DNA from 2 places in the Microbacterium sp. NPDC088619 genome. Region 2 is predicted to be linked to the other one. Evidence: predicted binding sites of a transcription regulator. Region 2 holds the regulator's gene; the other holds the start of a gene.

Region 1 (6,860 bases), on a different contig from region 2:
GTGGATGGGCAAGATCAAGACTGCGGTCCAGGCCGTGGCGCTCTCCTGGGCGCTGCTCCCGCTGCACGTGGTGATCGGGGCCCAGCTGTGGGTGGTCGGGACCGCCATCCTGATGATCCTGGCGCTGATCCTCACGGTGGCGAGCGGCATCGACTACATCGTGGCTCAGGTGCGAGGGTCACGGAAGCCGTCGTGACGTCTGCGTCGGAGGTGCTCGCCGCGCTGGTAGATCGTGGCTGGACCCTCGGTATCGCGGAGTCGCTGACGGGCGGCGCTCTCGCTGCAGAGTTCGTCTCGGTGCCAGGTGCATCGGCGGTGTTGCGGGGAGCGATCGTCGCCTACGCCACCCCGGTGAAGCACACACTGCTGGGCGTCGACGACGGACTGCTCGACGCGCATGGACCGGTGCATCCCGGCGTCGCGCTGCAGATGGCAGCGGGGGTGTGCCGCGCCCTGGAGGTCTCGGGAACTCCCGCCGACGTCGGCGTCTCGACAACGGGGATCGCTGGACCGGAGTCACCGGACGGTCAGCCCGTCGGAACAGTGCACATCGCCGTCGTGACGCCGGATTCCTCTGTGAGCGAGTCATTCAGGTTCGACGGCGATCGCGCGCAGGTCCGGGCTCAAGCGGTCGACGCGGCCGTGGCGATGCTCGCGCGGATCCTCCGGGAATAGCTGATGCGGACGTTCCGTTATCCCCTATGTGCTCACACCGAAAGCACAGCGTGCGAAGGTAGATTTTGTGAAGGTCGGTAGGACTAGACTGGCGGTCTCCTTGAGGGAGACCTCGAGAAGGCGATCTGGGAGGAGGTTCCGATGATTCTTGTACGACAAGAAATCGGCGATGTGCTGAGGGACTTCCGCCTGCAGAAGGGGCGTACGCTCCGGCAGGTTGCGAGCAAGGCATCTGTGGCACTCGGCTATCTCAGCGAGGTCGAGCGGGGCCAGAAGGAGGCGTCGAGCGAGATTCTCGCCTCGGTGGCCGATGCTCTGGATGTTCCCATCTCGATCATCATGCGAGAGGTGGGAGACCGCATCTCCGTGCTCGAGGGCATCCAGGTCTTCCCTGATGTCGTTCCGGATGACCTCGTGGCTTCCGTAGAGCCAGAGCTCTCGCTCCACTGAGCTTCGGATCCTCTTCATCCTCTGATGCGTCGCAGTGAGTTCCTCCGCGCAGTCGACGCGGAATTCGGTGGTCGAGGGTCGTCTCTCATCAGCGACCTCATTCTGACTCAGCTGTCCGGCCGTACTGCCGACCAGGCATTGGATGCCGGCGTACCACCGCGTGACATCTGGCTGGCGCTGTGCGCCGAGACCGATGTGCCTCAGGAGCGCCGGCACGGCGCCGGGCGCCTCGAACCGCGCAAGCGATGACGCCCTGACGCGTTCGACACGCGTTCGACTAACGACACGCGGTAGCGGCGTGTCGTCGAATATGTGTTCGAAACGGGCGTAGTCTTCTGCACAAGTGGTTCAGAGACGGTGTTCTCCCTGTTTCGCGGAGCTGACGACGCAATGTCCGAGGTGCCTCGTACGGTGAAAAGCAAGCCGAAGAGCCATACGCCTTGTCGGAGAGTTCCGCCCAGCCGGGAGGACCGCGACAGCCTACAGGCGGCACCACGCGAGCATAAGGAGCACGTCATGCCATCACCCGCTGACCGCGAGAAGTCCCTCGAGACAGCCCTCGCCCAGATCGACCGTCAGTTCGGAAAAGGCTCGGTCATGAGACTGGGCAGCGACGAGCGCGCACCCGTCGCCGTCATCCCGACCGGTTCCATCGCTCTCGATGTCGCCCTCGGCGTCGGAGGGCTCCCTCGTGGACGAATCGTCGAGATCTACGGCCCCGAATCCTCGGGTAAGACGACGCTCACGCTGCACGCGATCGCGAATGCACAGCGCGCTGGTGGGATCGCGGCCTTCATCGACGCCGAGCATGCGCTCGACCCCGACTACGCCGCGAAGCTCGGTGTCGACATCGACGCCCTTCTCGTCTCGCAGCCCGATACGGGTGAGCAGGCTCTCGAGATCGCAGACATGCTCGTCCGCTCCGGCGCCATCGACCTGATCGTCATCGACTCCGTCGCGGCTCTCGTGCCCCGGGCCGAGATCGAGGGCGAGATGGGTGACTCACACGTGGGTCTGCAGGCCCGACTGATGTCGCAGGCGCTGCGAAAGCTCACCGGTGGGCTCAACCAGACGAACACCACGATGATCTTCATCAACCAGCTGCGCGAGAAGATCGGCGTCTTCTTCGGATCACCCGAGACGACCGCAGGTGGAAAGGCGCTGAAGTTCTATGCGTCGGTCCGCATGGACATCCGCCGCATCGAGACGCTGAAGGACGGCACCGACGCAGTCGGAAACCGCACCAGGGTCAAGGTGGTGAAGAACAAGATGGCTCCGCCTTTCAAGCAGGCGGAGTTCGACATCCTGTATGGCATCGGCATCTCGCGCGAGGGCAGCTTGATCGACTTCGGTGTGGAGCACGGCATCGTGAAGAAGTCCGGCTCGTGGTACACCTACGACGGTGACCAGCTCGGTCAGGGCAAGGAGAACGCTCGATCGTTCCTGCTCAAGAATCCCGACGTCGCGCTTGCGATCGAGACGCAGATCAAGCAGAAGCTCGGCATCGGGGGAGCCACCGAGGCGCCTGCCGACGAGCTCGCCGAGCGCCGTCCGGCATGACCATGATGGTTCGCGGTTGTGAAGCAGCCGGAGCGAACCGTGAGTGATGGCGGGGGCGGGCCCGAGCAGCTCGCCCCCATCATCCCTCTCTTCGGTCGTGATGACACGCGGGCGAAGCAGGCCCGCAGGGATCCGGAGGGCGAGGGCGTGACGACTCGTTCGTCCGCCGACGCCGGGCTGTGGAAGTCGACAGACGACGACGGATCGACCCGTGATTCGAACCCGGTCGCACCCATCGATTCGCGTGGCCCCAGTGAGCGTCATCCCGCCCGCGGCGCAGCAGCTCGGTCTGCCCCGAGGTTGCGTGCATTGCAGGCCCAGGACACGGGATCAGACGACGTCGTGGGAGTCGACCCCGCGCAGCTGCGCGCCGAGGCTGAGGAGCTTCTCGTCCGCAAGCTGCGGACTCGATCGCTCTCCCTGTCAGAGGCGCGGATGGTTCTGAGGGGCTATGGACAGAACGCCGAACGGCTCGATTCGGCGGCGATCGACGACGTGATCGACGATTTCTGTCGGCGCGGCTACCTCGACGACGCCCTTCTCGCGGGACAACTCGTGACGTCCGGAATCGAGCGCAAGGGGCAGGGACGGGTAGCGCTGTCGAGGGCACTGTCGCAACGCGGCATCCCTCGCGAGGTGATCGATGCGGCGCTCGACGACGTTCCCGACGATGACGCCGAGCGCGCGCTCGAATACGCGCGATCGAAGGCGCGAGCGATGTCTCGGCTGGACGGCGACACTGCGTTGCGGCGCCTCGTCGGTCAGTTGTCTCGCCGTGGCTACAACGGCGCCATCGCGATGACGGCCGCGAAATCTGCTCTTGCTGAGGCCTCTTTCGGGTCGTCGTCATCCGGCGTGCGATTCGTCGACTCGGACTGACGACGGCGAGGGCCTCGAGCTCTCGCCACAGCGGCGACGTCTGGGATCGGCTCGTAGAATGGGGAGATCATGACTATGCCTCGCAGTGAGCCGACGATCATCGCGTCGTCGTCAGCAGCAATCGACCTCGACGGGCGCCAGCGCTCGTACGAGGTCCGCACTTTCGGCTGCCAGATGAACGTCCACGATTCGGAACGACTCTCGGGTTCGCTCGAAAGCGCCGGATATGTCCGCGCGACTGATGGCGCCGAGGCCGACGTGGTCATCATCAACACGTGCGCGGTGCGCGACAATGCCGCAGGCAAGCTCTACGGCACACTGGGCCAGCTCGCGTCGGTCAAGCGACGCAAGGACGGGATGCAGATCGCCGTCGGCGGTTGCCTGGCGCAGATGGATAAGCAGGCGGTGCTCGATAAGGCGCCCTGGGTCGACGTCGTCTTCGGCACACACAACATGGGTTCGCTTCCCGGACTTCTCGAGCGCGCGCGCCACAACGGAGACGCGGAGCTCGAGATCCTCGAGTCGCTCGAGGTGTTCCCGTCGACGCTTCCGACCAAACGGGATTCTGCGCACAGTGGTTGGGTCTCGATCTCGGTCGGATGCAACAACACCTGCACCTTCTGCATCGTTCCAAGCCTTCGTGGCAAGGAGAAGGACCGCCGCCCGGGCGACATCCTGAATGAGATCCGCCTGCTCGTCGACGACGGCGCCATCGAGGTCACCCTGCTCGGACAGAACGTCAACTCCTACGGGGTGGAGTTCGGCGATCGGCAGGCTTTCGGCAAGCTGCTTCGCGCTGCGGGTGAGATCGACGGGCTCGAGCGCATCCGCTTCACGAGTCCCCACCCCGCCGCATTCACCGACGACGTGATCGACGCGATGGCGGAGACTCCCAACGTGATGCCGCAGCTTCACATGCCGCTCCAGTCGGGCAGCGACCGCATCCTCAAGGCCATGCGCCGTTCGTACCGCAGCGAGAAGTTCCTCGGAATCCTGGATCGCGTCCGTGATCGTATTCCGCACGCTGCGATCACCACCGACATCATCGTCGGATTCCCCGGTGAAACCGAGGAGGACTTCGAAGACACGATGCGGGTTGTCGAACAGGCACGGTTCTCGAGTGCCTTCACGTTCCAGTACTCGATCCGCGAGGGCACACCCGCTGCGACCATGGAAGACCAGGTTCCGAAGGCGGTCGTGCAGGCACGCTACAACCGGCTGATGGCGCTTCAAGAGCGCATCTGCCTCGAGGAGAACCAGAAGCAGGTCGGACGCATGGTCGAGGTGCTCGTCTCGACGGGTGAAGGCAAGAAGGACGCCGAGACCCACAGACTCACCGGACGCGCCGAGGACAACCGCCTCGTGCACTTCGAAGTCACCCCCGGATCCGCTGTCCCGCGACCCGGCGACGTGGTCTCGGTGACGATCACCCATGCGGCCCCGTTCCACCTGCTCGCAGACGACCCGACGGGCTCCGCGCTGCGGATCCGCCGCACACGCGGTGGGGATGCCTGGGACCGCGGACAGGCGGAGTCGTGTGCCGTGCCTGCACCGAGCTCCGGCGACGGCACCCGCGCCGTGTCACTCGGCCTTCCGACGCTCCGCGTCGGCAGGTGACCGCTGCTCGAGGCATGACTGATCCGGCGTCGAAGGGCGCGGACAGGGGGCCGAGGCTCTGGGCGGTCGTGGGTGCGACGGGCACGGGCAAGAGCGATCTCGCCCTCGATCTCGCAGAGGCGCTGCGCAGTCGAGGCAACGCCGCCGAGATCGTGAACGCCGATGCCATGCAGCTGTACCGCGGAATGGACATCGGCACAGCGAAACTCGCGCCGGCTGACCGCCGCGGTATCCCGCACCACCTGTTCGACGTCCGGGAGGTGCACGAAGAAGCCGCCGTCGCCTGGTACCAGCCGCTGGCGCGTTCCGTGATCACCGACATCCAACAGCGTGGCGCCGATGCCATCCTCGTAGGCGGGTCGGGTCTGTACGTCTCCAGCGTGGTGTTCGACTTCGCCTTCCCGCCGCGTGATCCGGTGATCCGTGAGCGGCTGGAGCGCGAGCTCGACAGTGAGGGCGTGCACGGAATGCTCGAGCGACTGCGTGCGCTCGACCCCGCGACGGCGTCCCGCGTCGATCCCAAGAACGGCAGGCGAGTGATCCGCGCTCTTGAGGTGATCGAACAGGGCAGTGCCACGCACGGCGCCGCTCTGCCCGAACAGCCTGCACTCTGGCAGTCCGGCACGCGTCTGATCGGTCTGCACGTCGAACGTGCAGCGCTGGTCGAGCGGCTGGACGCCCGGGTCGAACGCATGTGGAAGGCGGGACTGGTCGATGAAGCGCGAGAGCTCCGAGGGCACGGGCTCGAAGACGGCGTGACGGCGCAGCGCGCCATCGGCTACACCCAGGCTCTTGCGCAGATCGATGGCCGCCTCGCCCAGGTCGAGGCCATCGCCGAGACGCAGGCGCTCACTCGGCGCTACGCCCGCCGCCAGGTCTCCTGGTTCAAGCGGTATCCCGGACTCGCGTGGTACGAACCGCCCGTAGACGTCGCGTCGCTCGTCGCGCCCTGAGGCGCCCGACGCACCGGTCTCGGTGGCTGATGTCGGTGCCCGATGAGAAGGTTGGAAGATGGCAACGCACTTCTACACCGCGAGCAGCATCGACGGCTTCATCGCGACCGACCAGCACTCCCTCGACTGGCTGCTGAAGCAGGACATCGACGAAGACGGCCCCATGTCCTACGCGTCCTTCGAGAAGACGATCGGTGCGTTGGCGATGGGAGCATCGACCTTCGAATGGGTCATGAACCATGAGGAGGGCCGGTGGGGGTATGAGCAGCCCACCTGGGTCTTCGCCCACCGACCACTCGAGCTTCCGGCCGACGCGAACATTCGCATAGCCGAGGGCGATGTGACCGCGGTTCACTCCGAGATGGTCGCCGCGGCAGGCGGAAAGGATCTCTGGGTCGTCGGCGGTGGTGATCTGGCCGGGCAGTTCGCCGACACCGGTCTTCTCGATGAGGTGTGGGTGCAATACGCGCCTGTGACACTCGGTTCAGGGGCGCCGTTGCTGCCGAGGGCTCTGGATCTCGAGCTTCTCGAGGTCGCCCGCAACCGTGACTTCATGTGCGGCCGCTACCGCGTGCGTCGTGGCTGAGTCGTCGACTACCGTGCCCTCGACGGAGAACTGGGCGGTGAGGGCCTTCGATCCGTCCGACACTGAGTCTGTGGTCGCTCTGTGGACCGAGGCGGGACTCACACGGCCATGGAACGACCCCCGGCTCGACATCGAGCGCA
Region 2 (6,860 bases):
GCCCAGGCAGCGCCGATCGAGCCGCCCGTCGCCGAAGAGCAGCCCATCGTCGTCCAGCCGCCGGCCGCGCCTCGGACGCATCCCATCGTGATGCCGCAGGTCGACGTCGCCGAGCTCGGCGTGGCCGACCGCCTCGGCCTCTCCGACGAGGGCAACGAGGAAGTGGGGCCGACATCATGAGAATCGGACTCATCCTCACAGAGGCCCTCGGGGGTCTTCGGCGAAACATCTCGATGGTCATCTCCGTCGTGCTCGTCACCTTCGTGTCTCTGACGTTCGTCGGCGCCGCGATCCTGATGCAGGCGCAGATCGGCACCATGCGCGGCTACTGGACCGAGCGGGCCCAGGTCGCGGTGTACATGTGCTCCGACATCTCCGAACAGGACACCTGCGTCGATGGGGGAGCCTCGGAAGAGCAGGTGGACGCGGTCCGAGCCCAGCTCGAGGGCGAGGCGCTCGCTCCTCTGATCAGCGAGGTCAGCTTCGACTCCAAGGAAGACACCTACGCCAAGCTCGTCGAACAGCTCGGCGAAGACCAGGCGAGCGTGATCACCCCTGAACAGGCGTTCGAGGTCTTCTTCGTCACCATGAAGGACCCCGGCCAGTCGCAGGTGATCTCCGAGGCGTTCAACGGCGTCGCCGGTGTCGAGCAGGTGCAGGACCAGTTGCAGTACCTCGAGCCGCTCTTCTCGGCCTTGACGGTCGCGACGTACATCGCCGTGGGCATCGCCACGCTGATGCTGATCGCTGCGATCCTGCTGATCGGCACGACCATCAGACTCTCCGCCTACGCCAGGCGCAAGGAGATCGGGATCATGCGTCTGGTGGGTGCATCCAACCGCTTCATCCAGACGCCGTTCGTGCTGGAGGGCGTGTTCGCGGCTTTCCTCGGCTCCGCTCTCGCGAGCGCGGCGGTCGTCGCCGGTGTGCATTTCGGCGTCGACGGATACCTCCGAGGACGTGTCCCGTTCATCACGACCTGGGTGTCGATGCAGGATGCGATCGTCGTCGTCCCGGTGCTGATCGGCATCGGCGTCGTGCTGGCCGCACTCTCCGCGGGCTTCGCGATCCGGCGCTGGCTTCGCACCTGACCGGTTCGCCGGTATAGACTGACAGGCTGTCGTGCGCCCGGATCGGGCTCTGAAATTACCGCACGACACGGATCAGGAGAGAATCATGCCCAGGGAACGCGGGGAGAAGGTCATCGCGACCAATCGTCGCGCACGTCACGACTACAACATCGAGAAGTCGTACGAGGCGGGGATGGTGCTCACCGGCACCGAGGTCAAGTCGCTGCGCCAGGGGCGCGCGAACCTCAGCGACGGGTATGCATTCGTCAAAGGGAACGAGGTCTTCCTCGATTCCGTGCACATTCCCGAGTACTCGCAGGGGCATTGGACCAACCACTCCGCCAAGCGCGTCCGCAAGCTGCTGCTGCACCGCGAGGAGATCGCGAAACTGCAGCATGCCGTGTCCGCGGGCGGATACACGCTGATTCCACTCAAGCTGTACTTCTCCGACGGTCGCGCGAAGGTCGAGATCGCGCTCGCCAAGGGCAAGAAGGAATACGACAAGCGTCAGACGCTGCGTGAGCGTCAGGACACCCGCGAGGCCGACCGCGCCATGCGCCTGCGCAACCGCGTCGGCGAGTGATCAGCGCGCGGGCGTGAAGCCGAACACGCGTCCGAGAAACGCCAGCTCCCGCTCGAGGGCGTCGACGATGGTCTCGCTCGCGCGGAAGCCGTGGCCTTCACCCGGGTAGAGGACATACTCGTGTTCGACGCCTCGGCGCGCCAGCGCATCGCGGATCGCCTCGGACTGCGACGGAGGCACGACACGATCCTCCGCTCCCTGCATCAGCAGCACCGGCACGTCGATCCGATCGGCGTGGGTCAGGGGCGAACGATCGACATACACAGCCTCGGCTTCGGGCAGCGGCCCCACCAGTCCCTCGACGTAGTGCGCCTCGAAATCGTGCGAGTGCTCGCTCAGCATCCGCAGGTCGGCCACGCCGTACCCGCTGATGCCTGCGGCGAACGTCCCGCCCCGCACCAGCGACGAGAGCACCGTCCAGCCTCCGGCCGAGCCACCGCGGATCGCGATGCGATCGGGGTCCGCGAGCCCTGCGCCGGCGAGGCCCCGCGCGGCGGCAATCACGTCGTCGACGTCGACCACACCCCACCCGCCGTCGAGGCGCGCTCGGTACGAGCGTCCGTAGCCGGTCGATCCGCCGTAGTTGACGTCGAGCACGCCGATGCCACGGCTCGTCCAGAACGCGATGGCTGCTGATGCTGCGCCCGTCACATGGGCGGTGGGGCCGCCGTGCACCAGCACGATGTACGGCGGGAGTTCGCCTTCCGGCGCTGACTCCGATGGATTCGTCGGCGGGTAGACGAAGGCGTGGACGCGGCCGTGCGCGCCATCGACCAGGAACTCGGATGCTGCGGGCATCCATGCCGGATCCGCCGCAGCCCCTCCCGTGACCACCTCGACATCGCCGGATTCGACGTCGACGCACCAGACCCCGGGCGTCGTCGTCGAGCTGTTGCCAGAAAGCAGAACACGGGAGTCCGCGACATCGTCGACGCTGACATGGCCGTCGGCGGGGACGAGGATGCGGCGGGCGCTGCCGTCCCGTTCGATGACGACCACCTCGTCGCGTCCGTTCGTGCGCACCGCCACGATGCGGCCGTCCGCGAGAGGCCGGTACCAGCGATTGCCGAGCACCCAGAGTCCGTATCCCGTGTCGGCGTCGGTGTGATCGATCTGCTCCGCGCGACCGAGAGCGTGCAGACCGTCCACGCGCTGACGGTGCAGCGCCCACCGACCAGAGGGGTCATCCGCGTACAGGATCTCGCCGTCATCCGTCCACTCCGGCTGGAGCGCAGCCCGCGTGGCCAGTTCCGTGCGCCCGAGACCGTCGGAGAGCACCAGCGAGGCGTGCTGCCACGGCATCCTCTCGCCGGTCCACTCGACCCACGAGGCGCGAGTCCCATCCGGAGACAGCGCCGGATGTGCGTAGAAAGACTCTCCCTGCACCAGCAGCTGCAGCAGCGCCGGATCGTCCGACGCCGATCCATCGGTCGGGATCTCGACGATTCCGCGCTGGTGAGGATCGACGGAGAGGTCCTCCCGGACGGCGAACAGCCGACCGTTCTGCAGGCGCAGGCCGCCATGTGCCGGTCCCGCGGGAGTGAGGGGCTCCGGGGCGCCCCCGCGTGGCATTCGGTGCACACGCTGGTCCTTGGCGTCGACGAAGTACAGCGTGCCGTCGGCATCCGCCGTCCACGCTCCGCCCCCGTACTCGTGCACCCGCGAACGGGCGCTCCAGGGTGCGGGAAGGATCTCGGCGCCGCTCGAGCTGCGCACGGTCAGGCGCCCGCCCTCGGAAGGCACCGACTCGCCCCACCAGATCTCATCGCCGACGAACGCAGCGCCGTCGATCCTCGGAGAGGATGCGGCGATCCGGTCGGGAGTGAACGGAGAGGGCCAGGTACCGAACGGCGACGACATGCTTCGAGCCTATGGTGCACCGGCGCGCAGCGTCATCCATGGCGGACCGAGGCGGCATTGCCGGAGTTTCCGGGTGCGGCCGATTCGCGGGACCCGGGTGACGGGGTTCAGACGGCCCTGAGCACCGCGACGATCTTGCCGAGGATGACGGATTCGTCGCCGAGGATCGGCTCGAACGCTGAGTTCCGGGGGAGCAGCCAGGTGTGGCCGTCGCGTCGGCGGAGCACCTTGACGGTGGCCTCGCCGTCGAGCATGGCGGCCACGATCTCGCCGTTCTCAGCGCTGCTCTGCGAACGGACGACGACCCAGTCGCCGTCGCAGATCGCGGCGTCGATCATCGACTCGCCCGACACCTTGAGCATGAAGAGGTCGCCCTTGCCGACGAGCTGACGGGGGAGCGGGAAGATCTCCTCGACCTGCTGGTCGGCCGTGATCGGGACGCCGGCGGCGATGCGGCCGACGAGAGGAACGAGCGCGGCGTCTCCGACGGGCGTCGCCACGTCAGCGGGGTTCTCACCGCTCGTTCCGGGAAGGTCGATCAGGACCTCCATCGCGCGGGTCTTGCCGGGATCGCGCCGCAGATAGCCGCTGAGCTCGAGCTGACCCAGCTGATGGGTCACGCTGGACAACGACTTGAGCCCGACGGCGTCGCCGATCTCGCGCATGCTCGGCGGGTACCCATGCCGGCTGATCGACGTCTGGATCACTTCGAGGATCGCCATCTGCTTGGGGCTGAGGCTCTTCCGGCGGCGAGTGCGCGGAGCCTCGGACTCGGTGGCGGAGTTGTCGCTCATGGTGCTCCTCAGGTGTGCGATCCGGCGTCTCAGTTCGAATGTCGGAGGCCCGTGGTGGGGTGTTCTCATCGAAACCGTATCCGAGAATCGCGCCGAAGTGGAAGATCTGTTCGAGCGTGTCGGTCGATTCCCGCACTTCTGTTTCGAAGAACGCTTGACAGATGTTCGAATTCGAAGATAACTTCGGAACGTAGCTTCGCATCCACGGCTCCCGGCCGAGGCGCGGATGCGAACGCTACGCCAACTTCACCGCCCACGCGGTAGATGCAGAGGAGCACGACATGAGCACCATCACCTTCAGCAGCGCAGCAGTCCTTCCGGTTCGTCCGGCGACGCGGCTCCGGCTGACGGCGCGTGGTCGACGCGTCGTGCTCTCCGTCGCCGCGCTTCCCCTCGCCGTGGGAATCGCCTTCGCAGCACTCAGCGGGGGCAGCGCGATGGCGTCGGGTGAGCAGGCCGCCACGGCGTCGTTCGCGACCGTGACCGTGATGCCCGGCGACACACTCTGGTCGATCGCAGAGGGCATCGCACCCGAGGCCGATCCGCGCGAAGTGATCGGTGACATCACGCGTCTCAATCTGCTGCGCGGCGGAGAGCTGCAGATCGGTCAGGAGCTCGCGATTCCGGCGCAGTACTCGGAGTGAGGCCCGCGGCAGCCGGTCGGTCGAGCGACGCGGGTGAGGTCAGCTTCATACTCGGGTGCCACGGGCGTCCACAGAGCGAAGGCGGCCTACCATGGGAAGGGTGACTGCATCACTCGACGACCTGCCGCTTCGCGACGACCTCCGGGGGCTCACGCCATACGGAGCGCCTCAAGCGCCTCTCCCCATCGCACTGAACGTCAATGAGAACACGCATCCGGTTCCGGACGCCGTAGCGAGCGACATCCTCGACGACATCGCGGTCGCCCTCCGCGACGTCAACCGCTATCCCGACCGCGAGTTCACCACTCTGCGCGAGGGCTTTGCCGAGTATCTCGGCCACGGGCTCGAGGCCGAGCAGATCTGGGCGGGCAACGGGTCGAACGAGGTCCTGCAGCACATCCTCCAGGCTTTCGGGGGGCCGGGTCGTACCGCGTTCAGCTTCAGTCCGACGTACTCGATGTACCCGCTGATCGCGAAGGGGACCGGAGCGCGCTGGGTGGCCGGCACCAGGCAGCCCGACTACACGATCACTCCCGAAGAGGCGGCGGCGCAGGTCAGGGACGTCGACCCCGATGTCATCCTCCTGTGCTCCCCGAACAATCCGACGGGCACGCCTCTCGGCCTCGACGTGGTCGAGGCTGTGTACGAGGCATCGACGGGGGTCGTGGTCGTAGACGAGGCGTACCAGGAGTTCGCACCGCGCGAGGCGGCATCCGCTCTCACTCTGCTCGATGGGCGCCCTCGTCTCGCGGTGTCGCGCACCATGAGCAAGGCGTTCGCGTTCGCGGGTGCGCGCGTGGGCTATCTCGCGGCCGATCCTGCGTTCATCGACGCTCTGCGGCTCGTGCGTCTGCCTTATCACCTCAGCGCTCTGACTCAGGCGGCGGCGGTGGCGGCACTGCGGAACTCCGGCGTGATGCTGGGCATGGTCGAGGAGATCGTCGAGCAGCGCGACCGCCTCTCTGCGACGCTCGAAGCCCTCGGCTACACGCCGCACGAATCCTGGTCGAACTTCGTCCTGTTCGGCGGGGTCGCAGAGCCCGCGAAGGTCTGGCAGCAGCTCTATGAGCGGGGAGTCCTCATCCGCGACGTCGGGATCCCCGGTCACCTCCGCGTCACAGCGGGCACCGAGGCCGAGACCACCGCGTTCCTCGATGCTCTCGCCTCGATAGGATCGGCTTCATGAGCACCCCCGCCCAGAACCCGCGCACCGCCACGCGTGTGCGCAGCACATCGGAGTCCACCGTCGAGCTGGAACTGAACCTCGACGGCAGCGGTGCAAGCCGTATCGACACGTCGGTGCCGTTCTTCGATCACATGCTGACGGCGTTCGCGAAGCACTCGCTGACGGACCTCACCGTCCGCGCTTCGGGCGACACCCACATCGATGCGCACCACACGGTGGAAGACGTCTCGATCGTGCTCGGCCAGGCGATCCTCGAAGCACTGGGCGACAAGTCCGGTATCTCCCGCTACGGCGACGCGCTCGTGCCGCTCGACGAGGCGCTCGCGCAGGCGGTCGTCGACATCTCGGGCCGCCCGTACCTCGTTCACACCGGGGAGCCGGCGGGCTTTGAGCACCACCTGATCGGCGGCCACTTCACCGGGTCGCTGGTGCGCCACTCCTTCGAGGCGGTCACTTTCAACGCAGGGCTGACGGTGCACGTGCGCGTGCTCGGGGGCCGCGATCCCCACCACATCGCCGAAGCCGAGTACAAGGCGTTCGCTCGGGCATTCCGTCAGGCCAAGGCGCTCGATCCGCTGGTCGACGGCATCCCGTCGACGAAGGGCGCGCTGTGAGTTCGGCACCCAGGGTCGCCGTCTTCGACTACGAATCCGGCAACGTCCACTCCGCAGTGAAGGCTCTCGTCGCAGCGGGTGCTGACGCGGTGCTGACGCGCGATCGCAA

The links. Region 2 encodes LexA, which represses DNA repair genes until DNA is damaged. Its sites were predicted from a motif close to TCGAACANNTGTTCGA; they were not measured.
Region 1: recA (recombinase RecA) is a predicted target of LexA. The motif match lies at 1,430-1,445, and genes of this name have one in related genera.

The regions. Positions count from the first base shown of each region.
Region 1 is NZ_JBIVLZ010000001.1:762,707-769,566, reverse strand. It holds gene pgsA (CDP-diacylglycerol--glycerol-3-phosphate 3-phosphatidyltransferase) at 1-196, shown strand, start outside; gene ACIP5T_RS04080 (CinA family protein) at 193-675, shown strand; gene ACIP5T_RS04075 (helix-turn-helix domain-containing protein) at 817-1,125, shown strand; gene ACIP5T_RS04070 (DUF3046 domain-containing protein) at 1,150-1,374, shown strand; gene recA (recombinase RecA) at 1,642-2,685, shown strand; gene ACIP5T_RS04060 (regulatory protein RecX) at 2,725-3,564, shown strand; gene miaB (tRNA (N6-isopentenyl adenosine(37)-C2)-methylthiotransferase MiaB) at 3,634-5,181, shown strand; gene miaA (tRNA (adenosine(37)-N6)-dimethylallyltransferase MiaA) at 5,196-6,134, shown strand; gene ACIP5T_RS04045 (dihydrofolate reductase family protein) at 6,193-6,720, shown strand; gene ACIP5T_RS04040 (GNAT family acetyltransferase) at 6,713-6,860, shown strand, end outside.
Region 2 is NZ_JBIVLZ010000002.1:36,033-42,892, reverse strand. It holds gene ftsE (cell division ATP-binding protein FtsE) at 1-180, shown strand, start outside; gene ftsX (permease-like cell division protein FtsX) at 177-1,091, shown strand; gene smpB (SsrA-binding protein SmpB) at 1,177-1,653, shown strand; gene ACIP5T_RS14645 (prolyl oligopeptidase family serine peptidase) at 1,654-3,513, opposite strand; gene lexA (transcriptional repressor LexA) at 3,621-4,307, opposite strand; gene ACIP5T_RS14635 (LysM peptidoglycan-binding domain-containing protein) at 4,589-4,951, shown strand; gene ACIP5T_RS14630 (histidinol-phosphate transaminase) at 5,043-6,137, shown strand; gene hisB (imidazoleglycerol-phosphate dehydratase HisB) at 6,134-6,751, shown strand; gene hisH (imidazole glycerol phosphate synthase subunit HisH) at 6,748-6,860, shown strand, end outside.